DNA from 2 places in the Streptomyces sp. NPDC006197 genome. Region 1 is predicted to be linked to the other one. Evidence: riboswitches for the same ligand, from Rfam matches in the RefSeq annotation. Region 1 holds a riboswitch; the other holds the start of a gene.

What was found. Region 1 has a riboswitch for cyclic di-AMP ahead of ABZ318_RS10535 (LysM peptidoglycan-binding domain-containing protein). Riboswitches for the same ligand answer to the same signal wherever they lie in the genome.
Region 2: another riboswitch for cyclic di-AMP. It lies ahead of ABZ318_RS05180 (C40 family peptidase); the one in region 1 lies ahead of ABZ318_RS10535 (LysM peptidoglycan-binding domain-containing protein).

The regions. Positions count from the first base shown of each region.
Region 1 is NZ_JBEXSZ010000024.1:7,025-30,302, reverse strand. Features, by position in the region: gene ABZ318_RS10560 (class II fructose-bisphosphate aldolase) at 10-843, opposite strand; gene ABZ318_RS10555 (sugar isomerase) at 883-1,806, opposite strand; gene ABZ318_RS10550 (DeoR/GlpR family DNA-binding transcription regulator) at 1,980-2,786, shown strand; gene ABZ318_RS10545 (phosphocholine-specific phospholipase C) at 3,001-5,025, shown strand; gene ABZ318_RS10540 (hypothetical protein) at 5,112-5,714, opposite strand; cyclic di-AMP (ydaO/yuaA leader) riboswitch at 6,094-6,278, shown strand; gene ABZ318_RS10535 (LysM peptidoglycan-binding domain-containing protein) at 6,283-7,164, shown strand; gene ABZ318_RS10530 (phosphoribosyltransferase family protein) at 7,148-8,452, opposite strand; gene ABZ318_RS10525 (hypothetical protein) at 8,706-9,302, opposite strand; gene ABZ318_RS10520 (alpha/beta hydrolase) at 9,468-10,232, opposite strand; gene ABZ318_RS10515 (SpoIIE family protein phosphatase) at 10,722-13,256, shown strand; gene ABZ318_RS10510 (type B 50S ribosomal protein L31) at 13,381-13,629, shown strand; gene ABZ318_RS10505 (NAD(P)H-binding protein) at 13,800-14,636, shown strand; gene ABZ318_RS10500 (peptidylprolyl isomerase) at 14,810-15,310, opposite strand; gene ABZ318_RS10495 (hypothetical protein) at 15,434-15,646, opposite strand; gene ABZ318_RS10490 (DUF6629 family protein) at 15,677-16,324, opposite strand; gene ABZ318_RS10485 (hypothetical protein) at 16,434-16,958, shown strand; gene ABZ318_RS10480 (NUDIX hydrolase) at 17,000-17,503, opposite strand; gene ABZ318_RS10475 (response regulator transcription factor) at 17,616-18,293, opposite strand; gene ABZ318_RS10470 (histidine kinase) at 18,290-19,651, opposite strand; gene ABZ318_RS10465 (ATP-binding cassette domain-containing protein) at 19,786-20,694, shown strand; gene ABZ318_RS10460 (ABC transporter permease) at 20,691-21,533, shown strand; gene ABZ318_RS10455 (YhjD/YihY/BrkB family envelope integrity protein) at 21,537-22,394, opposite strand; gene ABZ318_RS10450 (helix-turn-helix domain-containing protein) at 22,495-22,971, opposite strand; gene ABZ318_RS10445 (PaaI family thioesterase) at 23,070-23,278, shown strand, end outside.
Region 2 is NZ_JBEXSZ010000010.1:64,658-72,802, forward strand. Features, by position in the region: gene ABZ318_RS05170 (ATP-dependent Clp protease proteolytic subunit) at 50-667, shown strand; gene ABZ318_RS05175 (hypothetical protein) at 675-980, shown strand; cyclic di-AMP (ydaO/yuaA leader) riboswitch at 1,381-1,502, shown strand; gene ABZ318_RS05180 (C40 family peptidase) at 1,506-1,982, shown strand; gene ABZ318_RS05185 (ATP-binding protein) at 2,125-2,562, opposite strand; gene ABZ318_RS05190 (8-amino-7-oxononanoate synthase) at 2,733-3,911, opposite strand; gene bioB (biotin synthase BioB) at 4,055-5,302, shown strand; gene ABZ318_RS05200 (adenosylmethionine--8-amino-7-oxononanoate transaminase) at 5,295-6,575, shown strand; gene bioD (dethiobiotin synthase) at 6,756-7,487, shown strand; gene ABZ318_RS05210 (VOC family protein) at 7,492-7,836, shown strand; gene ABZ318_RS05215 (class I SAM-dependent methyltransferase) at 7,857-8,145, shown strand, end outside.

The sequences.
Region 1 (23,278 bases):
GGGCCGGGGTCACGGCGAGAGGACCGCCAGGAGGTGGGCGACCTCGCGGGCCACGGCCGCGCGGGCCGGGGTCAGGTACGTGCGGGGGTCGACCGTCGTGGGGTGTTCGGCGAGGTGGGTGCGGACGGCCTCGGTGAAGGCCTTGTTCAGGTGGGTGGAGACGTTCACCTTGGTCATGCCCGCCGCGATCGCCGCGGTGAGGTGCGGGTCCGAGACGCCCGAGGAGCCGTGCAGGACGAGCGGGGTGTCGACGGCCGCGCGCAACCGGGCGATCAGGTCGAAGTCGAGGACGGCGTCCCGGGTCACCATCTGGTGGGCGCTGCCGACCGCGACCGCGAGGGCGTCGACGCCGGTGGCGGCGACGAAGGCACGTGCCTCCTCGGGGTCCGTGCGTACGCCCGGGGTGTGGGCGCCGCCCTTGCCGCCGACCTCGCCGAGTTCGGCCTCGACCCAGACGCCGTGGCTGTGGCAGTACTCCACGACCTCGCGGGTCGCGGCGACGTTCTCCGCGTACGGGAGCTTCGAGGCGTCGAACATGACCGAGCCCAGGCCGAGAGCGACGGCCTCGCGGACGAGGTCGGGGTTCTCGGCGTGGTCGAGGTGGACGGCGACGGGGGTCTTGGCGGCGCGGGCGACGGCCAGGGAGGCGAGCGCGACCGGTTCCAGGGCGCCGTGGTAGCGGACGGTGTTCTCGCTGATCTGGAGGACGACCGGACGGTCGGCGTTCTCGGCGCCGGCCACGATGGCCTGGGCGTGTTCGAGCTGGAGGACGTTGAACGCCCCCACCCCGGTGCCCGCGGCGCGGGCGCGGCGGACGATCTCGTCGGTGGGCGTCAGCGGCATGGTGTCTCTCCCGGGCGGTGAGCGGGGGCGGGGCGGCGGTCAGGCACGGACGTCGGTGAGGACGACGGAACGGGTCAGGTTCCGGGGGGTGTCCGGGTTGAGCCCCTGGGACTCGGCGACGGCGACGGCGAGCCGCTGGGCGCGGACGAGCTCGGCGAGCGGGTCGAGGTCGCTCTCGGCGAGGGTGCCGCCGACCTTGCGCACCTCGTCCGCGAGTCCCGCGGGCAGGGCGCCGAAGCCCCAGGTCACCCGGCCGGGGCCGGTGATGCTGATCGGGCCGTGGCGGTACTCCATGGCCGGGTACGCCTCGGTCCAGGCGCCGGCCGCCTCGCGCATCTTCAGGCCCGCTTCCAGGGCGAGTCCGTACGTCCAGCCGGTGCCGAGGAAGGTGAACTGCTCCGCCGCGCGCACGCTCTCGTCGAGGGGGGAGGTGAGGGCCCGTTCGGCGTCGCGGGCGGCTTCCTCGACGGTGGCGAGCCCCTCCGGCAGGGCGTCCTCGGCCTCCAGGTGCGCGCGGAACAGGGCGAGCACGGTGGTCGCGAAGCGGGTCTGGACGACGGACTCCTCGTCGGCGAAGTCGAGGACGGCGACCTCGTCGGCGAGGTCCATCACCGGGGTCGTGGGGTCCGCCGTGATCGCACCGGTGGGGACCGTGCCGCGCAGCCGGGACAGGACGGCGAGGACCTCGCTGGTGGTGCCGGAGCGGGTGATGGCCACGACCCGGTCGTAGCGGCGGCCGTAGGGGAATTCGGAGGCGGCGAAGGCGTCGGTCTCGCCGTGGCCGCCCGATTCGCGCAGCTCCGCGTAGGCGAGGGCCATGAACCAGGAGGTGCCGCAGCCGATCACCGCGACCCGCTCGCCGCGTCGGGGCAGGGCCGCGACGTGCTGGGGCAGGGTGCGGGCCGCCTGGCGCCAGGTCTCCGGCTGGGAGGCGATCTCCACGGCGGTGCGGGTAGTGGTCATGCCGATCTCCTTGCAAGAAGAGTGCGCGATAATGACGGAAGATGCTTGAAGATGCATCCATTCAAGCAGAAACATGCATCCTCTTTCCAGATTCCACGCCTGTCGGCGGCTAGAATCGGACGCGCACGAGCGGGGTGGTCATGCGGTCGCGGCCCCGGTGGAGGGAGGGCCCCATGCCCAAGCACGAGCGGTGGAACGCGCTCCTGGAGCTGCTCGCGGCCTCGGGGAAGCTGGAGGTCGAGGAGGCGGCGTCCGCGCTCGACGTCTCCGCCGCCACGATCCGCCGGGACCTCGACGAGCTGGCAGAGCAGCAGCTGCTGGTACGGACGCGGGGCGGGGCGGTCGCGCACGGCGTCTCGTACGAGCTGCCCCTGCGGTACAAGTCGACGCGGCACGCGCCGGAGAAGCGGCGGATCGCGGAGGCGGTGGCGGATCTGGTCGCGCCCGGCGAGGTCGTCGGGCTCAACGGGGGCACGACGACGACGGAGGTCGCGCGGGCGCTCGCACTGCGGTTCGCGAGCGGTCGCGCCGAGATGCCGGGGGCCGCCGCGTCGGCGGGGCCGGCGCTGACCGTGGTGACCAACGCGCTCAACATCGCGGGCGAGCTGGCGGTGCGCCCACAGATCAAGATCGTCACCACGGGGGGCGTCGCCCGTCCCCAGACGTACGAGCTGGTGGGTCCGCTGACGGTCGGGGTGCTCAACGAGGTCGTGCTCGACGTGGTGGTGCTCGGTGTCGACGGGGTCGACGCCGAGCTGGGCGTGATGGCGCACCAGGAGGACGAGGCGAGCATCAGCCGGCTCTTCGCGGAGCGGGCGAGCCGGGTCGTCGTGGTGACCGACTCCTCGAAGATGGGCCGCAGGGCATTCGCGCGGATCTGCGGCCTGGACCGGATCGACACGCTCGTGACCGACACCGGAATCGCCCCGGAGGCGGTGGCGCAGCTCACCGAGGCCGGGGTGGAGGTCCTCACCGTCTGACGCGTCGTCCGACGCCCCACCCCTCGCCCGGCACCTGCCCATTGGCCCGACATCCGACTCATTGGTCTGATGTCGAACCAATCCAGAGCTTGGCTCCCCAGGTCCTGCGGGTATTCATCGAGTAATTACCGCACGGCTGTATACCTTTAAGCTCCCCTCCCTCATCATGTCTCCGACGTGCCGCCGGGGCACACCGTGACAGGAGGGGCGAGGCATGATTCCCATCAGCCGCAGGGGGTTCGTCGGGATCGGCGCGGGGCTCATGGCGGGAGCCGCGCTTCCGCCGGTCCGGGCGTCCGCCGCCGCGAGCACCGCGACCGGCACCCTCGCCGACGTCCGGCACGTGGTGATCCTCATGCAGGAGAACCGCAGTTTCGACCACTACTTCGGCACCCTGAAGGGCGTGCGGGGCTTCGGCGACCGCGCAGCCGGCAATCTGCCCGGCGGCTGGGGCATGTTCAACCAGCCCAACTGGGGCGGCCGCCAGTACCCCTGGAAGCTCAGCGACACCCCACCGGCCGGCGGTGTCGACGGCGAGACCCTCGCGCAGTGCAACGGCGACCTGCCGCACAGCTGGACCTCGCAGCACGCCGCCTGGAACAAGGGGCGCCTCGACAACTGGGTCACGGGCGTGGGCAACACCCGGACGCTCGGCCACCTCGACCGCGGGGACATCCCGTTCCACTACGCGCTCGCCGACCACTACACGATCTGCGACGCGTACTTCTGCTCGACGCTGAGTGCCACGGGCCCCAACCGCACGTTCCTGTGGAGCGGCAAGATCGACGGCTCCAGCAAGGACGGTGGCGACGAGTCGGGCCTCACCTGGGAGACGTACGCCGAGGCGCTCCAGCGCGCCGGAGTGAGCTGGAAGGTCTACCAGAACGCCCAGGACAACTACGGCGACAACGGCCTCGCGTACTTCAAGAAGTTCACCGACGCACGGCCCGGGGATCCGCTGTACGACCGGGGCATGGGTTCGGTCCCGAAGGTGACCGGCTCGACGCCGGACGACATCGCCGCGGCGATCCGCGCCGACGTCGTCGCGGGGACCCTGCCGCAGGTGTCGTGGGTGGTCGCGAACGAGGCCTTCTCCGAGCACCCCTACGCCCCTCCGGGGGACGGCGCCCACTTCGTCGACCTCGTCTACCGTGCGCTCGCCGCGAATCCCGAGGTCTTCGATTCCACGGTGCTGTTCCTCAACTACGACGAGAACGACGGCTTCTTCGACCACGTGCCGCCGCCGGTCGCCCCTCCGGGCACCGCGGGCGAGTACCTCGACGGCGTGCCGATCGGCCTGGGCTTCCGCGTCCCGATGATTGTCATGTCCCCGTGGACCCGGGGTGGTTGGGTGAGCTCCGAGGTCTTCGACCACACGTCGGTGCTGCGCTTCATGGAGAGCTGGACGGCAACGCTCGGCACCCCGGCCACCTGCCCCCACATCAGCGCCTGGCGGCGGAAGGTCACCGGCGATCTGACCGGGGTCTTCGACTTCGCCCACCCGGTGTACGGAGTGCCCGCCGGCCTTCCGTCCACGGCGAAGGTGATCGGGCAGGCCACCTGCGGCCCGCTGCCGAACCCGGCACCGCAGAACAACGCGCTGCCCGCCCAGGAGTCCGGCACCCGGCCGGCGCGCGCCCTGCCGTACCAGGTGAACGGCAACCTCGACCGCTTCGAGTTCGGCGCCGCGGGCAAGATCCTCGCCTGGTTCTCCATGACCAACCAGGGCGTGGAGGCCAAGCGGTCGGCGCACTTCTCGATCCACCCGCACCAGTACCGGGACACCGCCGCCTGGCAGTACACCGTCGACCCCGGCGGCACGGCCACCGACTACTTCAACATCGGCCTCGGCTCGGGGTCGGGGAAGTACGACATCTCGATGATGGGCCCGAACCGTTTCCTGCGCCGCTTCGTCGGGGACGCCTCCAAGGCGGGCAAGGCCGTCGAGGTGGCGGCCCGGTTCGCGCCCGAGGCGGGGACGGGCAAGACGGCCCTGTGGTTCAGGATGACCAACACCTCGGCCGGGCCCGTCACCTTCACGATCCGCTCGAACGCCTACCGCTCGGACGGTCCGTGGACCTATACGGTGCCGGCGAACTCCAGCCGCGAGGACTTCTTCAACGCGGTGGCGTACAACGACGGCTGGTACGACTTCACGATCCTCGCCGACATCGACGGAAGCTGGTCGCGCCGGTACACCGGACACATCGAGACCGGAGCCCCGAGCGTCAGCGGCTGACCCCCTCCCCCGCGTGCCGGGCAGCGGCCTTCCGGTCGCCGCCCGGCACCGGCGCGGCACCAGCGTGGCACCGGCGTGGCGTGGCGTCAGCGGCCGGCGTGCGCGGCGCGGCGGACCGTGGCGTCGAGGAGCGCCACGGCGTCGGCTCCGGTGCGGCCGGGGGCCCTGTTCCACGGCCCGATCAGCCCCTGCCACCCGCGCGACCGCAGTTCGGTCATGATCCAGGCGGCCGCCTCGTTCATGGTGTCGGCGCTGCCGTAGCCGAGCCGGTGGGCGGCGAGGAGGGCCCCGCAGACGCACCGGGCGCCACGCACGTCACGCAGCTTGTACGGGGCGTTCTGCCAGCCCCACTCCGTCAGCACCAGGCGCGCGTAGCCGAGGTGGACCGAGGGACGGAGCTCGGCCTGGCCGATGCGGCGCCAGGTGTGCAGCCGGTCCGGCAGCACGGCTCCGAGCCGCCCCGGGATGCGGCGCTCGGAGGGGAGCTTGGGAGGCAGGGAGGCCAGGGCGTCGGCCACGAGCCGGTCCACCGGCACGCTGAGCAGCGCCCGCCAGCCCTCCTCCGCCGGCGGCGGCTCCTGGGGGGCGGTCCAGTCCGTGACGATCCGCTGCCAGGTGGCGCTCTCGAAGAGGGCGGCCGCCTCGCGGTCGAGGGCGTCGGGGCTGAGCAGGGAGGTGGAGGGCGGCATGGGGGTGTCTCCTGAGTCGGCTCCCTCCATCCTTCAAGACGGAATGTCGGTTTCGCGGCTTTCGCCTCCACACGGAGAGTCGCCACCTCCGCGCCACCTCTCCCCTTCTCGACGAACACCCCACCATATGAATTACCATCCTATTTACCCATGAAAGGAATTAAGCAACAAATGGGACATTGCGCTTCGAGTGACACGGCTCACTCACACGGCCCGACAGTCCGGCGACCCCCTCCCCCACCCCGTACTGGGCAAGGAAGTTCAACGCCTCCCGGACGGCATCGATCTTGAATTAACCGAATTCCGTGATCCATTTCCGGATACCAGAGACACCTCCCCCTTGTTATCCGTCGCATTACTGGCCTACGGTCACCTCCATTCGAGCGGAACGCCCAATCCTGCCGCCGCTCGGTAAACCTCCCTTTTCACCCGACGGCAGGAGCGGGGGACCCACGAATACGCCGGTCCGGAATCCGGAACGGCTCGGGGTGAAGCCGCGTGCGCGCGGCCGGACATCTCCCGTCCGAACCCGACAGCTCACCCCGCAGGCGCCGGAGAGGAAACCGTCATGCCTGCTCACGGTAAGCACCGCCGCCCCCGCCGCAGCCCCGTCTCCCGAGGCCTCGCCCTGGTCGGCACGAGTGGCGCCGCACTCACCCTGCCGCTCGTCGCCCCGGCCGTCGCCGACGCCGCGCCCGTGTCCGGCGCCCCCGAGATCGCCGCCCAGTCCCTCGCCGCTCCCGCCGCGCAGACCGCCGCCAAGGCCCCCGCCGCCCCGGCCGCCGCACGCACGTACACCGTCGTGAGTGGCGACTCGCTTTCCCTGATCGCCCACAAGAAGGGAATTCAGGGAGGCTGGAAGAGCCTTTACCGTGCCAACAAGAGCGTCGTGGGTGACAACCCGTCACTCATTCGCCCCGGCCTCGAACTGACGATTCGTCGGGATTCCGTCAAGGCCGCCCCCGCGCAGGCGAAGGCGAAGAAGTCCGCCACGACCGAACGGGCGAGCCGCTCCGAGCGCCGGCCGGCCGCTCCCGCCGTCGCCACCGGTGCGGGCGCCTCCGCCGCGCAGGCCGTCGCCGCCGCACCCGCCGCCGGCCAGGCCGCCCCTGCCGCCGCCACGAACTACGCCGACAACCTCGACGGCTGGATCCGGGAGTCCCTGGCCATCATGGGCCAGCACGGCATCCCCGGCTCCTACGACGGGATCCTCCGCAACGTCATGCGCGAGTCGTCCGGAAACCCCCAGGCCATCAACCTCTGGGACTCCAACGCGGTCGCCGGCACCCCCTCCAAGGGCCTGCTCCAGGTCATCGAGCCGACCTTCCTCGCCTACCACGTGCCCGGCACCTCCATGGACCTGTTCGACCCGGTCGCCAACATCACCGCCGCCTGCAACTACGCGGCCGACCGCTACGGCTCCATCGACAACGTCAACTCGGCGTACTGATCCCCTGACGCCGGAAGTGCTCGGCGAACCAGGAGGTGGCGAGGTCCGCCACCTCCTCCAGGGCGCCCGGCTCCTCGAAGAGGTGGCCGGCGCCCCCCACCACGGCGAGCCGGTTCTCGCAGCGCAGCAGGGCCAGGGCCCGCCGGTTGAGGTCCAGGACCATCGCGTCCGCGCCGCCCACCACCAGGAGCGTCGGAGCACGCACCCGGGCCAGGTGCTCGGCCGCGAGGTCCGGCCGACCGCCCCGCGAGACGACGGCGCTCACGGGTGACGCGGGGTCGGCGGCCGCCCACAGCGCGGCGGCCGCGCCCGTGCTCGCACCGAAGTACCCGAGCGGGAGTCCCGTGCTCCCGGGCCTCCCGGCCAGCCACTCCGTGGCCCCGGCCAGCCGCCCGGCGAGGAGCCGGGTGTCGAAGACACGCTCACGGTCCTCCGCCTCCGCCTCGGTCAGCAGGTCGAAGAGGAGGGTCCCGAGGCCCGCCCGGTTGAGCACCCCCGCGACCGCCCGGTTCCGGGGGCTGTGGCGGCTGCTGCCACTGCCGTGGGCGAACAGGACGATGCCGTCGGCGCCCTCGGGCACCGCGAGCCGCCCGACGAGGGTGACGCCGGAGACCGGGATCCGCACGTCCGTGCCCTGCGCGTCGGGGTTCCGCGCGGCTTTGCTCCGGTCCAGGCAGGCGATGACCTCGGCGTCCGGTGTCTGCGAGAAGTCCTGGTAGAACTGCCCGATCGCGAAGAAGAGGTCCGGCGTGTGCACGCTGACGGCCTCGTCGGCATCGTCGCCGACGCGGGCCGTCCAGCCCCGTGGCGCCACCGGGACGGCGAGGACGATCCGGGCGGCGCCCCGGGCCCGGACCACCCGGCAGGCCGCCAGCGCCGTGGCCCCCGTCGCCAGCCCGTCGTCGACCACGACGACCGTCCGCCCGTCGAGGGGCACGGAGGGCCGGCTGCCCCGGTAGCGGCGGGCGCGCTGGTCGAGCTCGGCGTGCTCACGCTCCTCCACCGCGGCGAGGTCGTGGTCGCCCACACGGGTCTCGCGGAGCACCCGTTCGTTGAGCACCCGCACGCCCCCCTCGCCGAGCGCCCCCATCGCGAGCTCCGGCTGGTGCGGCACACCGAGCTTCCGTACGAGACAGATGTCGAGCGGCGCGTCGAGGGCGTCGGCGACCTCCACCGCCACCGGCACACCGCCCCGCGGAAGCCCGAGGACCACGACGTCATGGCCCTTGAGGTGGTCGAGCCGGGCGGCGAGCTGCCGCCCCGCGTCGGTGCGATCGCTGAAGAACATGATCCGCCGCCCTTCCGCCGGTGCGCGGCTCGGGCGCGGGGAGGAACGGAGTGCCCCGTCCCCTGCCCGTCCTTCCAGGGTAGACGCGTCGCCCTCGTCGGCGGGGCGCCCCGGAAGGCGGCCCCGGGCGGGACGGCGGCCCCGGGCGGACAGCGGCCCTCGCAGACGGCGGCCCCACGTGGACGGCAAGCCCACCCGGCGAGCGGACCGGTGCCGGCTCGGCACGCCGGTGACCGACGAGGCCCCGGCTCGGTCAGCGGGACTGCAGGGCGTCGAGGGCCACGGTCTGGGCTATGGCGAGCCGCCGGTCGAGCTCCGGGTCGGCTATGTCGAGCACGTACCGGTCCCGGATGCCGAAGAGCTTGTCGACGGACATGACGGGCCGGCCGCCCTCGGCGAAGTCGAAGTGGTACGGCACGATGAACGGGACGAGGTCCACGAACGGCAGGAACTCCCAGGCCCGCCGCAGCAGCGCCACCACCTGGTTCCGCTCCTGCCCGGTGGCCTCCCCCTTCTCGTCGTCCCGGCTCAGGTGCCAGGTGCTCCGCAGCAGGGACGCGCCGAAGTCCTTCCGGAAGCTGCCCAGTCGGGTGCCGGAGGCGCCGACCACGTCGTACGTCGCACCGAGGTCGATGACCTGACGGGCCTTGAAGGTGAAGAGGACCTGACGCTGGGACTCGTCGGTGTAGAAGGTGACGTGCTCCTTGAGAGCCATCCTCTTCTGGTGGGCGAAGGCGACGAGTTCGCCCTCCTCGCCGTCCGGTCCGACGGTGTGCACCAGGTAGCGGTTGGCCATGGGCGTCACCTTCTGCCGTACGAGGAAGCGGTGCTGCGACTGTGCGAGGCCCATCGGTCGTGCTCCTGCCGGTCGTGGACGGTCCCTGGAAGACCGCCCCCTGAGGTCGTGAGCACGATGATCCGCTGCCGAGGGGCCCCGCCGCTGTCCTCGAAAGTCGTCGACTCCGTCGACCTTCGGATGAGACCGAAGCCGAGGCCGGAAGCCGAGGCCGAGGCCTCAGGCGCCGAGGAAGGCCTCGATGGCCTCGGCGAGGGCCTGTGGGGTCTCCTCGGGGGCGTAGTGACCGGCGTCCTTGAGGACTTCGAGGCGGGCGTTGGGGTACCAGCGCAGCCAGGTGGCCTCCATCGCCTCGGACCCGAGCGCGGGGTCGTGGGCGCCGACGACGAGCAGGACGGGCGTGGGGTTGTCGCGGACCCGCTCGTGGAAGTCGGTGCGGGACCAGGAGTCCAGGTAGGCGCGGAAGGCCGTCGCGGAGGAGCGGGTGACGGAACGGTCGACGAGTGCGCCCAGCCACGCGTCGTCGTAGCGCCCGCCGGTGGTGTTGTCGATGATCGTGCGCCGGTTGGCCGGCTCGTCGGCGGCTCCGGCGAAGAGCTCCCAGGTCTCCCCGTCGAGCGGGAAGCCGGCGGCGGAGACCGGAGAGACACCGATGATCGAACTGATCCGGTCGGGGGCGTCGAGCAGCATCAGCTGGGCCGCCTTGCCGCCCATCGAGTGACCGATGACGGAGAACGAGTCCCAGCCGAGGTCGTCGGCGACCGCGAGGGCGTCGCCCGCGACCTCCTCCATGGTGTAGGCGCCCGCGTGGTCGAGGGCGTCGCCGTAACCCCGGCAGTCGACGAAGGCGTACGTGCCGAGGTCGCCGTCCAGATGGGCGCGCAGCGGGGCGAAGCTGGTGCGGTCGCCGAACCAGTTGTGCAGCACGAGGGCCCTCCCGGGGCCCTCGCCGTGTACGTCGTACGGAAGAACCTGCCCCGTCATCGTGCCCCCTGCTCGCGAGGTCGTGCGCCGCGCGCCGACGGCGGCGGTCGACGACCGAGTGTGACGGCCCGGACGCGTGGGGTCAACACCATCGGGCGGGGCGCGCGGGAGCGCGCCGGATCCGGGGCGGGAGACCCCTTGGCGGTCCGGAGCGGGAGACCCTCGGCGGTGCGGGACGAGAGACGCCCCGCCGGAGCCGGACCGGGAGACCGCCTCGCCGGGGCCGGGCCGGGAAGTCACCTCGCCGGGGCCGGACGGAGAGACGCCTCGCCGGGGCCGGGGGCGGGGAGTCGCCTCGCCGGGGCCGGGCCGGGCCGGGCCCGGGCAGGGGAAGCGCCTCGACGGGTCCGGGGCCAGGCCGGGCCGGGCCGGGGCAGGGGAAGCGCCTCGACGGATCCGGGGCCGGGCCGGGCCCGGGCGCTCGGGCCCCGGGGTTCCGGGACCCCGGGTGCTTTCGCGGCCCTCCGGGAACGGGGGGATCCTGGCTGTGTGACCTCGCACGGCGCGTCCGGCCCCGGCCCGGCGGGCGGCACCGGGAGTCCGTCCGGGAACGGAGCCGACAACGGGCCTGTTTCCCGCGCGCTCACATGGGCCCTCTCGGAGGCGGCCCTCGCGACGGTGGAGGGGGTCGGCGGTTACGCGGGCGGGGTGTACCTGCGCTCGGGGACCCCGGGGCTGTTGCGCCTCGCGGTCCTGGTGGGGCTGCCGGGGCCGCTGTTCCGGCCGTGGTGGCGCATGCACGCGAACCGGCCGTTCCCCGTGGCGGAGGTGCACCGCTCGGGCCAGTCCGTCCATCTCGCCGACGTCGAGGAGGCCATGCGGCGTTTCCCCCAACTGGTGGCGAGCCTGCCGTTCCCGTTCGCCTCGCTGTACGCGCCGGTGGTCGCGGGCCGCGAGCGCTTCGGGGTGCTCGTGGCGCTGCGGGCGCCGAGCCCGGGGGTCCCGGTGGACGCGCGGGACCGGAGCCGGATGACCGGGGGCGCGCTCCGCCTCGGTGAGGCCCTGGCCGATCTGGCCCGGCAGGGGACGGAGGTCGAGTGGCCCGGGGATCCGGTGTGCGTGCAGCTGCCCACCGGTTCGGGACCGCCGGTCCGGTTCGGCTCCTTCGCCTGGGACCTGGACACGGGCACGGTCACGCTGGACGACGGGCTCCGCGCCGTCCTCGGGGAGGGTGCCTCCTCGCCCTGTTCGATCGAGGTGCTGACGTCCCTCCTCGATCCCGAGGACGGATACGCGCTGTGGGCGGCGGCCCGGCAGGCGACGGGGGCGGACGGTCGGCCGTCGGTCCGCAGGATCCGGCTGAAGGGGCCGGACGGCGGCCTCCACCTGCTTGAGGTGTCCACGCGTGCGCGGCGGACCGTGCCGGGGACGGGAGTCACCGGTGGCGGCCGGCTCGAGGGGACGCTCGTGGACCTCGGTACGGGGCTGGTCGGCTCGGACGCCACGGACCGGCTGCCGCGGGCCATCCTGGCCGTCGACCGGCTCGGCCGCGTCACCTACCTCAACGAGCAGACGGAGCACCTGCTGGGACGGCCGCGCGGGGCGCTGGCGGGGCAGCCGCTGTGGGAGGCGCTGCCCTGGTTCGGTCACCCTTTCCACGAGGAGCAGTTGCGCGCCGCCCTGCTCTCCGGTGAGGCGGTGCGTTTCCTGGCCCGTCCGGAGCGGGGCCGGTGGCTGTCGGTCTCGCTGCACCCCGGCCGCGACGGGGTGACGATGGTGCTGGTCCCGGAGGAGGAACCGATGCCGGTCGCACCGGGAGCCGCGCGCGGCCGCCGGCGTACGGACGACGTCCTGTCGGAGCCCGACGACCGGGCGGCGGCGCTGTACCGGCCGGTGGCCCTGGCGATCGCGCTCTCCGAGGCGGTGACGGCGCGCCAGGTGTCGGCGGTCGTGACGGAGGAGCTTCTGCCGGCCTTCGGCGGACGGCAGTTGGCGATCTACCTGCTGAGCGACCGGCGGCTCTATCTGGCCTGGGAGACGGGCTTCCCGCCGGGTTTCCTCGAACCCTTCGACGGCGTGGCCCTGGACTCCCACGTGCCGGGGGTGGAGACCCTGACGACCGGCAGGCCGCTCTTCTTCGAGTCCATGGAGCAGTTGGGGCTGGCGTATCCGGACCTCCCGATGGAGACGCACTCGGGCGCGCGGGCGTTCCTTCCCCTGATCGCCTCGGGCCGGCCGGTGGGCTCCTGCATCCTCGGCTTCGACTCGCCGCGCGGCTTCAGTCCGGAGGAGCGGACCGTCCTCACCGCGCTCGCGGGGCTGATCGCACAGGCCCTGGAGCGGGCACAGCGGTACGACACGGAGTCGGCGGTCGCGCGGGGGCTGCAGGACGCGCTGCTCCCGCACCGGCTGCCGGTGCGGGAGGGGGTGGAGACGGTGGGCCGTTATCTGCCTGGCACACAGGGCATGGACGTGGGCGGCGACTGGTACGACGTGATCGAGACCGGACAGGGGCGGCTCGCCCTGGTGATCGGCGACGTGCAGGGGCACGGTGTGGCGGCCGCGGCCACCATGGGGCAGCTGCGCAGTGCCGTCCGGGCGTTCGCGCTGGGGGGACATCGGCCGCAGGACGTGATGCGCGGCACCAACCGGCTCCTGATCGATCTGGATCCGGGACAGTTCGCGAGCTGCTGCTACGTACTGCTCGATCCGGAGACGGGTGACGTGCGGGCGGTGCGGGCGGGGCATCCGCAGCCGCTGCTGCGGATGCCGGACGGTACGGCGCGGCCGGTGGAGCTGGCGGGCGGGATGGTCCTGGGGGTCGATGTCCGGGCGTCGTATCCGGTGACGCGGTTGCGGCTGGCTCCGGGGGCGGTCCTCGCGTTGTTCACGGACGGTCTGGTGGAGCGCCCGGGCCAGGACATCGACGAGGGGATCGGGCGGCTGAGCAGCGCCTTCGCCGCGACGGGTTCGCTGCCGCTCACCGAGACGGCCGACCGGCTGATCCGGGAGGCCAGGGCCGCCACGTCCCGCCCGGACGACATCGCGTTGCTGCTCGCCGCACGGTGGACGGACGGCGGCTGAGCCGGTCGCGCGGGTGTCACCCGGTCGGGCCCGTGGCGCTGGTCGGGGACCGCGTGGCCGGGGAGGCTGAGGGTGCCGTGCCGACCAGGCCGGACGAGTCAGGGCAGCAGCCCGAGGAGGACACGTGCAGCAGGACAAGCAGCCCGATTACCGCCCCGTGGTGTTCCGTGACCGCTCGGCGGGGTACGCGTTTCTGACCCGGTCCACCGCGACCAGCGACCGGACCATCGAGTGGGACGACGGCGAGACGTACCCCGTGGTCGACGTCGAGATCTCGTCCGAGAGCCATCCGTTCTACACGGGCAAGGCGCGGACCGTGGATTCCGAGGGCCGGGTCGCCCGGTTCGAGCGCCGCTACGGCGAGGAGAAGTGAGGCCGCCGGGAAAGTGAGGCCGCCGGAAAGGTGAGGCCGTCGAGAAGGTGAGGCCGTCGGGAATCCGTCCGTGAAACTGGCCAGGAGGTGGCCAGTTCGCCTTCCAGGATGAGGTCACGAAGACGGCGGGGCGCTCGCGCTCCGCCACGGACTCCCTGGAGGGGACAGCTGTGATCGTGGTGACCGGAGCGACCGGAAACGTCGGGCGGCCGCTGGTGGAGATGCTGGCCGCGGCCGGCGAGGAGGTCACGGCGGTGAGCCGCCGTCCGGCCGAGGGGCTGCCCGCCGGTGTGACGCACCGGCAGGGCGACCTGGCCGATGTCGACGGCCTCAAGGGGCTGTTCGAGGGGGCGGAGGCCGTGTATCTGCTCGTCGCGGGTCTCGGGGCCGAGCTGCGGCCGCGCGAGATCGTGACGGCGGCGGTGGCCTGCGGGGTGCGGCGGATCGTGTTCCAGTCCTCGCAGCTGGTGGGGACGCGGACCGATTCGGTGTCGCACGAGATCCTGCGGGCGTTCGAGGCGGCGGTACGGGAGTCGGGCGTCGAGTGGACGGTGCTGCGGCCCGGCGGCTTCGCCTCCAACGCCTTCCTCTGGGCCGAGCAGGTGCGCTCGGCGCGTACCGTCGCGGCTCCGTTCGCGGATGTGGCGCTGCCGGTGGTGGATCCGGCGGACATCGCCGGGGTCGCGGCCGCCGCGCTGCGCGACCCGGCGCATGCCGGGCGGACGTACGTCCTGACGGGACCGGCCGCGGTCTCGCCGCGTGAGCAGGTGCGGGCGCTGGCCGACGCGCTGGACGCGCCGGTGGAGTTCGTGGCGCAGAGCGCGGGCGAGGCCCGGACGCGGCTGGTGCGGTTCCTGCCGGAGGAGGCCGTCGACGGGATGCTGTCGGTGATGGGCGAGCCCCGCGCGGACGAGCAGCGGGTGAGCCCCGATGTGGAGAGGGTGTTGGGGCGGGCGCCCCGGCCCTTCTCGGAGTGGGCGGTGCGGAACGCGCCTGCCTTCGCCTGAGACACCGGGGGTCAGGCGACACGGCGGGGCAGGGACACGCGTCCGACGGAACGCGTTCCCCGCCCCGGCCGGGTGGGCGAGCGAGGGCGCCGGGCCCTCCGCTCGGCCCGAAAGGCGATTCGGCCCCGAAGAGACGATTCGGCCCGAAGGGGTGATCCAGCCTGGAGAGGCGATCAGGCCTTCACGATGCCGGACTCGGCGATCTCGATCTTGGCCTTGGTGGCGCCGGAGCCGGAGCCCAGGGACTCGATCTTCTTGACCAGGTCCTGGCCCTCGACGACCTCGCCGAAGACGACGTGCTTGCCGTCGAGCCAGTCGGTGACGATCGTGGTGATGAAGAACTGCGAGCCGTTGGTGTTGCGGCCGGCGTTCGCCATCGAGAGCAGGAACGGGCGGTCGTGCTTCAGCGTGAAGTTCTCGTCGGCGAACTTCTCGCCGTAGATGCTCTTGCCGCCGGTGCCGTTGCCGTTGGTGAAGTCACCACCCTGCAGCATGAAGTTCGGGATGACGCGGTGGAACGGGGAGCCGGCGTAGCCGAAGCCGTGCTCGCCGGTGCAGAGCTCGCGGAAGTTCTTGGCCGTCTTGGGGACGACGTCGTCGAACAGCTTGAAGGTGATGCGGCCCGCGGACTCGCCGTTGATGTTGATCTCGAAGTAAACGTTCTCGTTGCTCATGAGGACATCCTGTCATTAGTCACGCACGGCGCGCGCACGGGCCGCCTCCTCCCGGGTCATGGCGTGCCGGTGCCCCGCGTCCGTCGGGAACGCGGGGCACCGGTCGCCACCTGGGACGCGGCGTCAGAGCAGCCCGCCGCCCTGCTGGTTCTGGAGGGCGCCCTCGGCGCCCTGGACGGTCTCGTGGAGGACGGTGGCGGTCTGGTCGTCCTGGAGGAGACCCGTCGTGCCGGCGAGGGGGTTGTCAGCGGCGCTGGCCTGCGGCGGCGGGGTGACGATGGCGGTGACGACGCCTGCGGCGAGGGAGGCGATGGCGAGCATGCTGCGCTTCTTCATGGCCTGGTCAACTACTGAGAGGCCATCGGGTTACGGCCGGCCGGGCTCGGATCCGTCCGCGGGCGTCGCCGACCGCCGCCCGCGGGCCCGGGCGAGCAGCAACAGGGAGGCGGCCGCCGCGAGGGCGCACCAGGTGGAGACGAACTCGGTGCGCCACAGGAGGGCGCAGACGGCCGCTCCGAGGCCGGTGAGGAGTCCGAGGGTCCGCAGGAGCCGGTCGCGGGCGAGGAGCAGCGCCCCGACGGTGGCGAGCAGGTATCCGGCGAGGACCAGCGGCGCGTGCGGCAGGTCGACGGCGTAGCCGAGGGTGTGGCCCCGGATCTCGGCCGAGACGGGGCGGACGGCGAGGCGGTACGCGAGGACGGAGGCGGTCGCGAGGCCGGCGGCGAGCGGTACGAGCAGCCGTGGCCGGTCGGCGGGGCGGGCCGCGGCGAGGACGCCGAAGGACACCCAGAGGGGCAGCAGGGGGAGGGCGATCACGGCCCAGACGAGGGTGGCGGGCCCGGTTCCGCCGCCGGCGTGCCAGACGGCGGCCTCCACGACCTGGTGGGCACCGAGAAGGAGGGGCAGAGCGGCGAGCGGCGCGTCCCCGGGGCGGCGTACGGAGGCCAGGGAGGCGACGCCGACGGCGCCGATCCCGAGGCCCGCCCAGAGGTCGGCGGTCGCGCTCCAGCACATGGAGAATTTTTACCCTATATACGGCGAAACGGGTGGAACCGTATCGTTGTGGTGGTTGTCTCTGCCAGTGACACCACTGTCCCCGGAACAGCAGAAATTGGGGGACGTCATGCATCACCGCCACACCCTCGCGGCCGTCGCCGCGGGAATCCTGCTGACCGCCGGAATCGGCGCCACGATCCCGGCAGGCGCGGCCGGCACCCCGACCCCGAGCGCCTCGACCCCGGCCACGGCCCTGGTCGTCAACGCCCGCTGGGGCGGCCACGCCACCTTCGACCGGCTCGTGATCGACGTACGGGGCGCCATGCCCCCGATCACCGTCCATCAGACCCGCTCGCTCCACTACGACGGATCGGGGAACAGGGTCCCGCTCGCGGGGAAGTACTTCCTGGAGATCAGGCTCTCCCCCGCGGCCGCCCACGACGACGCCGGCCGGTCCGTCTACCAGGGCCCCCGGCTGCTGAAGATCTATCTGCCCGCGCTCAAGGGGGTCGCGCTGACCGGCGACTTCGAGGGCGTGGTCGGCATCGGAGCCGCCTTCGACACCAAGCCCGAGTACAAGACCTTCCGGCTGCACTCGCCGGAGCGCTTCGTCGTCGACATCGCCCACCCGATGGTGGGCTGCGGGACCTGAGCCCGCAGGGTCGGGGCCCGTCCGGTGGACGGGCCCCGCGCTCACGTCCCGGCGGGTCCGCTCTCCACGTACACGGTCGACCCGCTCCTTCGCGCCCGGTCGATCGCGGCGAGGCGGGCGAACTCGCGCGGGTTCATCTCCCGCTCCCACTCCTCAAGGGTCCGCAGGCGGTACTCGCTGTGCTCCTCGGGGTCGAGGACGACGGCGGCGATCTGTTCGTCCGTCAGCTCGCCCCCGTCGAAGATGAAGCCGATGTGGTTGGCCGGCCAGTCCTCGCCCCGGTCCGTGACGAAGTGGGCGGCGAGGAGGCGCGGTTCGCCGGTGAAGACGATCCCGGTCTCCTCGTGGCACTCGCGCACCGCGGTCTCCCAGGGGGTCTCCCCCGGGTCCATGTTGCCGCCGGGCCACTGCCACGGCTCGGTCTGGTAGGCGGCCCGGAGCTGGAAGGGGCGGCCGGCGGTGTCGGTGAAGTAGAGGCAGGCGTACGCCGTCGCTCTCGGCAGCGTGTCGACGTACTCGGCGGGCGGCAGCCAGGTGTTCGCCATGGGCGGCTCTCTCTCGACGGACCGGATGGGTCGCCTCCATCCAAGCGGTCCGGGGCGGGCCGGCCGGCGCCTCGCGAGTGGATCACCGGATCGTGTGAGCACCGCCGGACCGTCAGGCCGCGGAGACCAGGCCCGCCTCGTACGCGATGATCACCAGCTGTACGCGGTCGCGGGCGGCCAGCTTGGCGAGCAGCCGGGTGACGTAGGTCTTCGCGGTGGCGATGCTGATGTGGAGCGCCTCGGCGATCTCGGTGTTGGAGAGGCCGCGTCCGACGAGGGTGAGGACCTCGCGCTCGCGGTCGGTGATCCCCTCGGCACGGCGGCGCGGGGCGGGCACGGTCCTGGGGCGTTCGGTGAACTCCTTGATGAGGCGCCGGGTGACGCTGGGCGCGATGAGGGCGTCGCCGGAGGCGACGACGCGGACGGCGGCGAGGATGTCGTCCAGGGCCATGTCCTTGACGAGGAATCCGGACGCGCCCGCGTGGAGCGCCGCGTACACGTGGTCGTCGTCGTCGAAGGTGGTGAGGACGACGACTCGGGCGCCGGTGGGGCCCTCGGTGATGATCCGGGTGGCCTCGATGCCGTCCGTGCCGGGCATCCGCAGGTCCATGACGGCGACGTCGGCGCCGGTCTCCTCGACGAGGCGGACGGCCTCGGCACCGTTCGCGGCCTCGCCGACGACGACGAGGTCCGTCGTGTCGGTGATGACCATCCGGAGCGCGGTGCGCACCAGGGGCTGGTCGTCGGCGAGGACGACGCGGACCGGCTGCCCGGCGGTGGTCTGGCTCATCGTGGGGTGACTCCTGTGGGCAGGGGAAGGCGGACGGTGACGCGGAAGCCGCCACCGGGGCGGGGTCCCGCGCTGAACTCTCCGTGCAGCACCGCGACGCGCTCCCGCATCCCGGTCAGGCCGTACCCGGAGCCGGGGCCGGGGCTCACGCGCGCGTGGCCGGGGACGGGGCCGCGGTCCTCGACGGTGAGGGCGAGGAACGCGGGGTCGCGGTGGTCGACGGTGACGGTGCAGGAGTCGGCGCCCGAGTGCCGTACGACGTTGGTGACGGACTCCTGGACGATCCGGAACGCGGAGAGGTCGATGTCCGGGGGCAGCGGGCACGGGGCTCCGACCCTGCGGACGGCGACCCGGACGCCGGCGCTCCCGGTGAGTTCGGCGAGCCGGTCGAGCGCGGCGAGACCGGGCATCTCGGGGAGTCCCCGGACTTCGGCGGAGATCGCGGTACGGCCGGTGGCGGTCTCGGTACGGTCGGCGGCGGTTGTCGTACGGCTGGGGGCGGTGGGGGCCATCGTCGTACGGCCGGTGGCGGCCGGGGCCGTCTCGGACCGGGTGTACGCCTCCCCCTCTGTCTCCGTGTCCGCCGTACGCAGGGCGCCGAGCATCCGGCGCAGGCCGGCGAGGGTCTCGCGGCTCGCCGTCTCGATCTCGGTGAGGGCCTGCCGGGCGGCTTCGGGCTGGGTCGCGATGACCCGGCGGGCGGCCCCGGCCTGGAGGGCGACGATCCCCATGCTGTGGGCGACCGTGTCGTGCATCTCGCGGGCGATCCGGAGGCGTTCGGCGGTGACGGCCTGTTCGGCGGCCTGGGCGCGGCTCCGTTCCGCGTACTCCCGGGCCTGGCCCTCCGAGCGGCCGAGGAGCCAGGCCACGAGGGCGGCCAGGGCGACCGCGAGGGTGCTCGTGGTGCCGGCGCTCCAACCGGCGAGCAGGCGAACGGCCACGTAGACGACGAGCAGTCCGAGGGCGAGCAGGAGCGCCCGCCAGGCCTCGGGGCGGGGGCGGGCGGCGGCGATGGCGTAGAGCGCGACGTCGACCGCGAGGTACTGGGCGAAGGGGATGGCGGTGACGCCGAGGGGGGTGGAGGCGATGACCGAGGCGACGAGGAGGTGGTTGAGGGCGGCGACCGGGCGCCGGGCGAGGAGGGCGCTGCCGCGCAGGGTGAGGAGCGTGGAGACGGCCAGCATGGTGAGGCCGTCCCAGCGCAGGATGACGAAGCCGGGCAGGACGTCGGGCCCTTCCTGACCGGGCACGGGCATCCGGAGGAGGGCGGTGAAGGCGATGCCCGCGCCCCAGGCGACGGCGGCCCACCCGCCGGGTGCGACCCTCTTGTAGAACGGTGCTGACGGGGTGGCGGACATGCGGTGATCGTAAACGGCGGTCCCTGCCGCGGGCATCGGACCGGGGGTGTACGACCTGGGGTGACACGGCCCGCCGCGGATTGTCCGTGCTGGTCCGATGCCCGGCGCGGGTCCCGGACGGCACGGTGGTGGCCATGATCGAAGTCAGGGAACTCACCAAGCGCTACGGCGCCACGACCGCCGTCGACGCGCTCACCTTCACGGTCCGGCCGGGCCGGGTCACCGGATTCCTCGGCCCGAACGGATCGGGCAAGAGCACCACCTTGCGGATGGTCCTGGGCCTGCACACGCCGACGAGCGGCTCGGCGACGGTCGACGGCCGGCCGTTCACGGACCGGCCTCGCGGCCTGCGGCACGTCGGTGCGCTCCTCGACGCCGGGGACGTGCACGGCGGCCGCACCGCGCGGGCGCATCTGGCGGTCCTGGCGCGCAGCAACCGCATCCCGCTCTCCCGGGTCGACGAGGTCCTGGAGGAGGTCGGGTTGGCGGGGGCGGCCAGGCGCCGGATCGGCGGCTACTCGCTGGGCATGCGGCAACGGCTCGGCATCGCCGGAGCGCTGCTCGGCGACCCGCCGGTGCTGCTGTTCGACGAGCCGCTGAACGGCCTCGACCCGGAGGGCGTGAAGTGGGTGCGGGGGCTGTTCCGGCGACTGGCGGCGGAGGGCCGCACGGTCTTCGTGTCGAGCCATCTGATGACGGAGATGGAGCACACGGCGGACGAGTTGGTGGTCATCGGCCGGGGAGCGCTGATCGCGGCGGAGAGCCTGTCCGAATTCGCCGCGCGGGGCAGGCGCCTGAGCGTGACGGTGGGCACGCCGGATCGGGCGCGCCTGACGGCGCTGCTGCTCGGGGAGGGCGCGGAGGTCGAGGAGGAGGCCGGTCTGCTGACGGTGACCGGGCTCTCGGCGGCCCGCGTCGGCGAACTGGCCCTTGAGCACCGGGTGCTGCTCGACCAGCTCACCACTCGTACGGCCTCCCTGGAGGAGGCGTTCATGGAACTGACCGCCGACAGCGTCGAGTACCCGGCAGGAGACGCCCGATGACGACCCTCGATGTTCCCGTGGCCTCCGTGGTGGAGCTCCGTGCCCGTTTCCGTGACCTGGTGGGGTCGGAGTGGCTGAAGCTGTGGTCGCTGCGCTCGACGGGCTGGTCGCTGCTGCTCGGCGCGCTCGCCGTGGTGGCCTTCAACTTCGGCACCGCCTGGGACCACTACCGCTACTGGTTCCAGTACGACGAGGCGGGCCGGGCCGAGTTCGTGGCGAACGGCATGGCGCTGTGGGACGCCTTCACGTACAACGCGGCGCTGGTCCTGATCCTCGCCTCGGCCGCCATGGGGGCGGTCGCGGTGGTCGGCGAGTACAGCAGCGGGCTGATCCGTACGACGTTCACGGCGGTACCGGCACGGGGCGCCCTCATGGCGGCGAAGGTGCTGGTCGTGGCAGTGGTGCAGACCGTGTTCGGGGCGGTGGTCGCCCTCGGTTCGTTCTGGTCGACGCAGGCGGTGCTGTCGGCCCGGGACATCGGGCTGCCGATCACCCACCCGGGGGCAGGGCGCGTCGTGGTGGCCTCGGCCCTGCTCGCCCCGGTGTGCGCGGTGGGCGGGATGGCGATCGGCGCGCTGCTGCGGAAGGCCGCGATCTCGGTCGTCGGCGCGGTGGTCCTGTTCCTGCTGCTGCCCGCGGTGCTCTCGGACCGGCGTCACCTGACGGCGGTGCTCGCGCACGCGACGCCGCTGCACGCCTGGCAGCGGCTCGCGGACGCGGGACCGCCCGCCGGGGAGCTGTTCCCGTGGTCGGCGGGCGGCGCGTGGCTGGTGTTCGTGCTGTGGGCGCTGGGCGGGGCGGCGGTGACGGTCCTCGCGGTGCGGGGCCGGGACCAGTAGGGGTCACCGGGGGCGCCGCAGTCGGCGGAGGACGAGGTGTTCGTGGACGAGGCGCCCCACGAGGGCGCCTCCGTACACGACGAAACCGACACCGACGAGCCAGGACTGGAGGACGAGGACGGTGCCGAACTGGCCGTACGTCACGGCGTTCGAGGCGATCAGCGGGGAGAAGACGAGCTGCGAGAAGATCCGCAGCCCGAGCAGTCCGAGGGCCGTGAGCACGGCGCCGGGGGCGAGGGCGCGCCAGCGGATGCGGCCGCAGAGCAGGAAGCGCTGGGACCACCAGAAGAAGACGAAGGTGCCGAGGAGGTCGCCGAGGGCGACGAGGGTGGTGACGCCCGCCGACGCGTTCTCGGGCGCGGGGAAGGCGACGAAGAGCAGCAGGGAGGCGATGAGGACGCCGAGCCAGACGACGTGCCGCCACATGGTGTGCCAGCGGGCGGTGGGGAGGTCCCAGACCCGCTCGTACCCGGTCTGTACGGCGGATCCGAAGGTGACGCCGAAGGCGGCGAGGGCGGCGAGGCCGAAGGCGGTGGTGCGTTGCAGGGCCTGTCCCGGCTGGCCGAAGAGCCGCTCGACCTCCTCCTGGGAGACCTCGGAGACGCCGAGGCCCTGGACGAGCCAGCGGGCGAAGCCGTGGCCGCTGGCGAGGTCGGCCGCGGCGATGACGATGAGCAGGGGGACGAGGGTGAGCAGGCTGAGCGCCGCGAAGCCCATGGCGCGGTGCATGAGTTCCATGGCCCGGCCTCGGCTCCAGGCGAGGCCGATCGAGGAGGCGAGCACGCGCGTGTGGAGCCGTGCGAACCAGTGGCCGTGTTCGGCGGGAGCACGGCCGCGCGGCGGACCGGGTGTGGAGGGCATGCCTGGTGAGGTACCCGGCGGGGCGCGGGGACATCTCAGGGGTGGGGCCGAACGGGTGGGCGGTCCCCGGCTCGGTCCTCGGCTCGGTCACCGGGCCGGATCACCGGGCCGCGAGCGGGCGGGCGCCGGGGCCGGGGCGGACGGTGACGTCGCGGGCGGTGAGGGCGGCTCGTTCCTCGCCCTCGCACTGGACGACGACGCGGACGGGGGCGCCGCAGTCGGTGTGGCGGATGTCGAGGACCGGGCCCTCGGGCTCGGCGGCGTGGGTGTCGCCCCACTGCTTGAGGGCGAGGAGCACGGGCCAGAGGTCGACGCCCTTGCGGGTGAGCCGGTACTCGTTGCGGGTGCGGGCGCCGGGTTCGCGGTAGGGCTCGCTGCGCAGGACCCCGGCGGCGACGAGCTTGCGGAGGCGGTCGGCGAGGACGGCTTCCGAGAGGCCGAGGTGGTAGCGGAACTCGTCGTACCGGCGGACGCCGTTGAAGGCCTCGCGCAGGATGAGCAGGCTCCATTTCTCGCCCACGACGTCCAGGGCACGGCGGACCGGGCAGTTCTCCGTATCCGTCTCCAGCCAGTTCATCCGCCCACTGTAGCCACCTGGCTCTGTCGTTGACAGTCAGCCGACACGGAAGCTAGCTTCGCCATACAGAGTCAGATGGTGAGCGGAGTGGAGTGGTGATGGGGCGGTCACGCACGGTCGAGTGGGAGGACGCCGGGGCCACCGCGCGCGCCGCGATGTCGATGGCGGGCATCGACTTCCTGCGGGAGATGGTGGCGGGCCGACTGCCCGGACCGCCGATCGCCGCTCTGCTCGGCTTCACCCTGGAGGAGGTCGAGCCGGGACACGCGGTGTTCGCGCTCGAACCCGGCGAGGAGCACTACAACCC
Region 2 (8,145 bases), on a different contig from region 1:
GGCCTGTACGTCCTGTACATTTTTTACAGACAGCTGGAGGTGCTCAGCCATGGACGCCCGCCATGTCCTGCCCGAGTTCACGGAGCGGACGAGCTTCGGAACCCGGACCCTCGACCCGTACTCGAAGCTCCTCGAATCCCGGATCGTCTTCCTCGGCACGCCGATCGACGAGACCTCGGCCAACGACGTCATCGCCCAGTTCCTGCACCTCGAATACGCGGCCCCGGATCAGGACATCGCGCTCTACATCAACTCCCCCGGCGGCTCGATCAGCGCCATGACCGCCATCCACGACACGATGCGGACGCTCGCCTGCGACGTGGAGACCACCTGCCTGGGGCAGGCCGTGGCCACCGCCGCCGTCCTGCTCGCCGCCGGCACCCCCGGCAAGCGGCACGTCCTCCCCGGCGCCCGGATCACCCTCCGGCAGCCGGCCATGGACGAGCCCCTCCAGGGACAGCCGAGCGACCTCGACATCCACGCCCGCGAGCTGCTCCGGCTGCGCGCCCTGACGGCCGGGATGCTCACCGAGTACACCGGGCAGAGCCGGGACCGGATCGACGCCGACCTGGACCGCCTCACCGTCCTGGACGCACCCGCGGCCGTCGCGTACGGGCTGGTGGACCACGTGATCACGAGCCGGCGCGACGCCGGCGCGGCGCGGTGAGCCGGCCGTGGTGCCCGAGCTGCCTCCGCTGCCCGCACTGACGCGGGCCGAGGGCGAGTTGATCGACGCGTACCTCGAAGTCGTCGACCTCCTGGGGAAGATCAACCCATCCAGGGGTACGCATACCTATGGGGCACTACGGGCGGCACAAGCGCTGGTGGGGCGCGCGGAGGCGCTGCGCGAGGCTCTGACGGTCATGCATATGCGGGGCGAGAGCGAGGTGCACGCGGACACCCTGGCGCGCGCCCTGCGGGTGTTGGACGGCGAGCGTCGCGCCGACCGCGTCACCGTCCCCCGCGCACGGGCGAGTTGACATTCCGGCATGTCGTGTCGAGGTCCGTACGGCCGACAAGCAGCGCAGGATCGCTCCCTCGTTCGGCGTAGTCGACGAGTCGACATATGTGCGGGGTGAGTTGCGCAACAGGTGTACGCATCTGGCGGAATGGGGCGTTCCACCGCTGGTGCGGGGCTCGTGGGCCAAACCTCCGAGGATCACGAAAGCAACCTGTCCACCCGAATGGATCAGTCGTGAGGAGCCTCACATATGGCCGTTTCAACTCGGATTTCGACCTGGGTGTAGGTCAAGATCCCTGTCGACGACAAGCCCCCGCCATCCGAGGCGGGGCGGTCCGGGCGGACGCCGAGTCCTGCCGCCGTCCCGGACGTCTGGTCGACAGGAGTGGATCGGCAGGAGTGGAGGACCCGAGCAGTACGGGACGTACGCGCTGTTTCCGCAGCGGGGCCGTCCCTTGGGGTGAAGCCGCAGCCGCGGCCGGGCATCTTCGCCAGCCCGAACCCGACAGGTCATCCTTCGCAGGCGGCTGACGAAGGGTTGCGCATGACTGCGCAGATGCACGTCCCGTCCCTGCTGTCCCGGGCCGGAGCCGTCTCGGCTCTCACCCTCGCCGCCGTCGGCGGCACGATGCTCGCACCCGGTGCGGCACCCGAGGCCCAGGCAGTGACCACCTACGCGAACAAGGCACTGAGCGTCGCCGCGTCCAAGAAGGGAGCCCCCTATCGGTACGGGAGCGCCGGACCCTCCCGGTTCGACTGCTCCGGTCTGACGCTCTACGCGTACAAGAAGGCGGGCAAGTCGCTGCCTCGCACCGCGCAGCAGCAGTACAACAAGACCCGGCACATCTCCGCGTCCAGCAGACAGAAGGGGGACCTGGTCTTCTTCCACTCCGGCGGGAGGGTCTACCACGTGGGCATCTACGCCGGCAGCGGGAAGATCTGGCACTCACCCAAGACGGGATCCTGGGTGAAGCTCGACAAGATCTGGTCGTCGAAGGTCTACTACGGCCGCGTCCGATGACGACGCCCGCCGGGCACTGACCCGGTCTCGGGCCTCGGGGGCCTGTGACCCCGCCCCGGGGGTGCGGTGGCGCCGCCGCACCCCTGCGCCGGGGAACAACCCCTAGGGGGCGTCTTGCCGACCCTGATCCGCCGGACAGGCCCTAGACGTACGAAGCGGCCGCCTGGGTCCACGGGAGCGTGATCCAGACGGTCTTGCCGCCCTCCTCGGTCGGAGTGACCGAGAGACGGCCGCCCGCCTCCGCCGCCAGGGAGCGGATGATGACCATGCCCCGGCCGTTGTCCTGCTGGACCGCCGCCGGAAGACGGCGCGGCCAGCGCGGATGGCTGTCGGTGACGCCGATGTGGAGGCGCTCCTCGCGCTCCAGGCGGACGTCGACCGTGAAGGTGGGCGACTGCCCGAAGGTGTGCAGGACGGCGTTGGTGGCCAGTTCCGAGACCATCAGGCGGATCGCGTCCGCCAGGTCGTCGGCACCGTCGAGGCCCCATCCGTCGAGGACCTCCGCGACGTACCGCCGGGCGGTGGGGACCGACGCGGGGTTGCTCGGCAGCGTGACGGATGCTTCCTGGTGGTCTGCCATGGCGACGCTGTCCCTTTCCCGCCGGGGCTTCGGCCCCGGATCGCGCTACGCGTCAGGGTCCCACCGATCGTGCCGCCCCGGCAGGCGTTCCACCAAGATATGTCCCCATCTGTCGCCCGAAGCGGTGAACTCTGCTGCCGGGGAACGTCCTTGGACCTCCCGACGGGTCGTCAGAACGCCGGGGCGGTCCGCAGGATCGTCTCCACCGCGCGCCCGATCTCCGCGTCCGTCAGATCGGCCCGGGCCGTGAGGCGCAGCCGCGAGATGCCGTCGGGGACGGACGGGGGCCGGAAACAACCGACGGCGAGGCCCTGTTCGCGGCAGTCCGCCGCCCAGCGCAGCGCCGCCTCCGGGGAGGGCGCGTGGACCGAGACGACGGCCGCGTCGGGCCGGGCGGAGGTGAGCCCGGCCTCCGTGAGCAGCCGGTGCAGCGCCCCGGCGACGGCGCGGGCCCGCTCGGCGAGGCCCGGTTCGGCCGCGATCAGGCGCAGGCTCGCGAGCGCTCCGCCCGCGGCGGCCGGGGCGAGCCCGGTGTCGAAGATGAAGGTGCGGGCCGCGTTCACCAGGTGCTCGATCACCCGGGCCGGGCCGAGGACGGCACCGCCCTGACTGCCCAGGGACTTGGAGAGGGTGAGGGTGGCGACGACGTCCTCGTCGCCCGCGAGCCCGGCCTCGTGCAGGGCGCCCCGGCCGCCGTCGCCGAGGACGCCGAAGCCGTGGGCGTCGTCGACGACCAGTCCGGCGCCGTGCGCGCGACAGGCCTCGGCGAGCCCCGGGAGCGGGGCCTTGTCGCCGTCGACGGAGAAGACGGAGTCGCTGACGACCAGGGCCCGGCGTCCCGGGTGCGCGTCCAGGGTCTTGGCGACGGCCTCGGCGTCGGTGTGGGGGACGACGGCGGTCTCGGCGCGCGCGAGGCGGCAGCCGTCCACGATCGAGGCGTGGTTGGAGGCGTCGGAGACGATCAGGGAGTCCCGGCCGCCGAGCGCGGTGAGCGCGGCGAGGTTCGCGGTGTAGCCGGAGGAGAAGACGAGGGCCGCTTCGAAGCCGCAGAACTCGGCGAGTTCGCGCTCCAGCCGGGTGTGCAGCCGGGTGGTGCCGGTGACGAGCCGCGAGCCGGTGGAGCCGGCGCCCCAGCGCCTGGCCGCCTCGGCCGCCGCCTCGGTGACCTCGGCGCGGCGGGTGAGGCCGAGGTAGTCGTTGCCCGCCAGGTCCAGGAGGTCCGACTCGGCAGCCCGGGGCCGCAGCGTCCGGACGAGACCGGCCTCGGCCCGGCGGCGCGCCTCGGCGTCGGTCCAGTCGAAGGCGGTGCGGCGCGGGTCCGCGGCCCGTGCGTCGTCGTCCCGTGGCATGCGGCGATCCTTTTGTAGGCAGCGCACAGACCCTAACCGCAGCGTGCCGAGGTCGGGATGTGGTCATCCACACACCTCGATCGGGGGCGTTTGTTCGGTTCCTCCTTGGCCCGGGGGCGGGCGGTAGGCAAGGATCTGCGGTTATGGACCTGCTGAACACGCTGGTGGAGAAGGGGCTGCGGCGCGAGCTGCCGACCCGTGAAGAAGCGCTCGCCGTGCTGGCGACCTCCGACGACGAACTGCTCGAGGTGGTGGCGGCGGCCGGCAAGGTGCGCCGTCAGTGGTTCGGGCGCCGGGTGAAGCTGAACTACCTGGTCAACCTGAAGTCCGGTCTCTGTCCCGAGGACTGCTCGTACTGCTCGCAGCGGCTCGGCTCGAAGGCGGAGATCCTCAAGTACACCTGGCTGAAGCCGGACGAGGCCTCGCAGGCCGCGGCGGCGGGTGTCGCGGGCGGTGCCAAGCGGGTCTGCCTGGTGGCGAGCGGCCGCGGCCCGACGGACCGGGACGTGGAGCGCGTCGGGAAGACGATCGAGGCGATCAAGGAGCAGAACGAGGGCGTCGAGGTGTGCGCCTGCCTCGGTCTGCTCTCGGACGGCCAGGCGGAGCGGCTGCGGGAGGCCGGCGCCGACGCGTACAACCACAACCTGAACACGTCCGAGGCGACGTACGGGGACATCACCAAGACCCACACCTACGCGGACCGCGTGGACACCGTGCAGAAGGCGCACGCCGCCGGTCTGTCGGCCTGCTCGGGTCTGATCGCGGGCATGGGCGAGAGCGACGAGGACCTGGTCGACGTCGTCTACGCGCTGCGCGAGCTGGACTCGGACTCGGTGCCGGTCAACTTCCTGATCCCGTTCGAGGGCACCCCGCTCGCCAAGGAGTGGAACCTCACCCCGCAGCGCTGCCTGCGGATCCTCGCGATGGTCCGGTTCGTCTGCCCCGACGTCGAGGTGCGGATCGCCGGCGGCCGTGAGGTGCACCTGCGGTCGATGCAGCCGCTGGCGCTGAACATCGCGAACTCGATCTTCCTCGGCGACTACCTGACCAGCGAGGGCCAGGCCGGCCAGGCCGACCTGGACATGATCGCGGACGCGGGCTTCGAGGTGGAGGGCGCAGGCACGACCACCCTGCCGAAGCACCGCGCGGACGCGCTCGCGGCGGCGGGCGCGACGGGCGGCTGCGGCTCGAAGGCCTCGGCGGGCTGCGGCTCGGAGGCCTCCGCGGACGGCGCGGGCTGCGGTGCGCACGCGGAGGAGGGCGGCGGCTGCGGTCCCTGCGGCGGTCACGCGGCGCCGGCGGCCGAGGAGGCTCGCGTGAACGAGGCCCGCACCGACCTGGTGGCCGTGCGCCGCCGGGGCGCCGGCACGGACCTCGCGCCGAATGCGTAACGACGAGCTCCTCGCCCTGGACCGGGCGCACGTCTGGCATCCGTACGGCCCCATGCCGGGCCGGGCGGAGCCGCTGGTCGTCGCGTCCGCGTCCGGTGTGCGGCTCCGGCTCGCCGAACCCGTCGAGGGACAGGCCGAGTTGGTCGACGGCATGTCCTCGTGGTGGTCGGCGGTCCACGGCTACAACCACCCCGTGCTCAACGAGGCGGTGCGCGGTCAGCTGGAGAAGATGAGCCACGTCATGTTCGGCGGGCTCACCCACGAGCCGGCCGTCCGGCTCGCCGCCCGGCTCGTGGAGATCACCCCGGAGCCGCTGCGGCACGTCTTCCTCAGCGACTCGGGCTCGGTCTCCGTCGAGGTCGCGGCCAAGATGTGCCTGCAGTACTGGCGTTCCCTGGGCCGCCCCGAGAAGCAGCGGCTCTTCACCTGGCGCGGCGGCTACCACGGGGACACCTGGCAGCCGATGTCCGTCTGCGACCCGCAGGGCGGGATGCACGAGCTGTGGTCGGGGGTGCTCCAGCGGCAGGTGTTCACGGACGCGCCGCCGGCCGCGTACGAGGAGTCGTACGCGGAGCTGCTGCGGACCCGGATCGCCGAGCACGCGCACGAACTGGCCGCGGTGGTCGTGGAGCCGGTCGTGCAGGGCGCGGGCGGCATGCGCTTCCACGACCCGGCGTACCTGCGGGTGCTGCGCGAGGCCTGCGACGCGCACGACGTGCTGCTCGTCTTCGACGAGATCGCGACCGGCTTCGGGCGGACGGGCACGCTGTTCGCCGCCGACCAGGCCGGGGTCTCCCCCGATGTGATGTGCGTGGGCAAGGCGCTGACCGGCGGTTACCTGTCGATGGCGGCGACGCTCTGCACGAGCCGCGTCGCCGACGGGATCTCGCGCGGCGAGGTCCCGGTCCTGGCGCACGGGCCGACCTTCATGGGGAACCCGCTCGCCTCGGCGGTCGCCCTCGCCTCCATCGACCTGCTGCTCTCCCAGGACTGGCAGGTCGAGGTCAAGCGGATCGAGGCGGGCCTGCGGGACGGGCTCGCCCCGGCGGCCGACCTCCCGGGCGTCCGCGAGGTGCGGGTGCTCGGCGCGATCGGCGTCGTCCAGCTCGACCACGAGGTCGACATGGCGGCGGCGACGCGCGCGGCGGTCCGTGAGGGCGTCTGGCTGCGCCCGTTCCGCGACCTGATCTACACGATGCCGCCGTACGTGACGGGCGACGAGGACGTGGCGAGGATCTGCACGGCGGTGAAGGCGGCGGCACAGGCGGGCTGACCTCTCCCGTTGTGGCGGGGCCGCCCCCCGTTGTGGGCAATCGTTCCGCAGGGCGAAGGGGGTCCCCCCTGCTCGGGCGAAGCCGAGAGCTTGGGGGAGGGTGGGCACAACGGAACGGCGCCCTTGCCGGTGCCAGAGGCTCCCGCGCCCTGACCCGCACCGAACAAGAAAGGACGCCCTATGGGCATCATCGTCATCAGCGGCACCGGCACGGAGATCGGCAAGACGATCGTCACGGCCGCCGTCGCCGCCGTCGCCACCACCGCAGGAAGGTCCGTCGCCGTCCTGAAGCCCGCCCAGACCGGCCTCGGCCCCGACGAACGGGGCGACGCCGACGAGGTCGTGCGCCTCTCGGGCGCCGCCGCCTCCGCCGAGCTGGCCCGCTTCCCGGAGCCGCTGGCCCCCGGGACGGCCGCCCGGCGGTCCGGGCTCGCCCCGGTCGGGCCCCGGGAGGTCGCCGAGGCCGCCCGGAAGCTGGCCGAGGACCACGACCTGGTGCTCGTGGAGGGCGCCGGCGGGCTCCTCGTCCGCTTCGACGAGGAGGGCGGCACGCTCGCCGACGCTGCCGCGCTGCTCGGTGCGCCCGTCCTGGTGGTGGCGCCGGCCGGTCTGGGGACGCTCAACTCGACGACCCTGACGGCCGAGGCGCTGCGGGCGCGCGGGATCGAGCAGCTCGGCGTGGTCGTCGGCAGCTGGCCGGCCGCGCCGGACCTCGCGGCGCGCTGCAACCTCGCGGACCTGCCGGAGGCCGCGGGCGCTCCGCTGCTCGGGGCCGTGCCGGAGGGTTCGGGCGCGCTCGGCCCGGCGGAGTTCCGGGCGGCCGCGGGCGGCTGGCTGGGGCCGGAGCTCGGCGGCGCGTGGGACGCGGAGGCGTTCACGGAAGCGCACGCGGCGCCGCTCTCCGTAGGCTGACCACATGCGCGCACACGTTCAGGAGATCGTCTTCGACTGCGCCGCTCCGGCGGCGCTGGTCCGCTTCTGGGCCGGGCTCCTCGGCGGTGAACCCGTCGACCGGAGCCCCGACTGGTCGTACGTGGATCCGCCGGAGTTCGTACGGATCGCCTTCCAGCGGGTGCCGGAGGGCAAGGCCGCGAAGAACCGGGTCCACCTCGACCTGGAGGTGGACGATCCGGCGCGGGCGGCCGGGGAGGCGGTGCCGCTCGGGGCGGTCGCGGTCGGCGGGCTCGTCACCGACGAGCAGGGCTCCTTCCAGGTCATGCGGGACCCGGAGGGCAACGAGTTCTGCTTCGTGACGGGCTGAGGGCGGCTCCGGTGACCCCGATGACTCCCGACCGGCCGACACCCCGGCCCCCTCGCGTCCACCATCCCCTCTTCGCCCGCTTCTACGCCCGGTTCAGCGAGTCGGCCGACACGCGGGGCGGGCTCGGCGCCCTGCGGACGGAGCTGCTCGCCGGGCTTTCCGGCCGGGTCGTCGAGATCGGGGCGGGGAACGGCCTGAACTTCGCGCACTACCCGCCCGGCGTCACCGAGGTCGTCGCCGTGGAGCCGGAGCCGCATCTGCGCCGGCTCGCCGGGGAGGCCGCGCGCCGGGCGGCCGTCCCGGTGACCG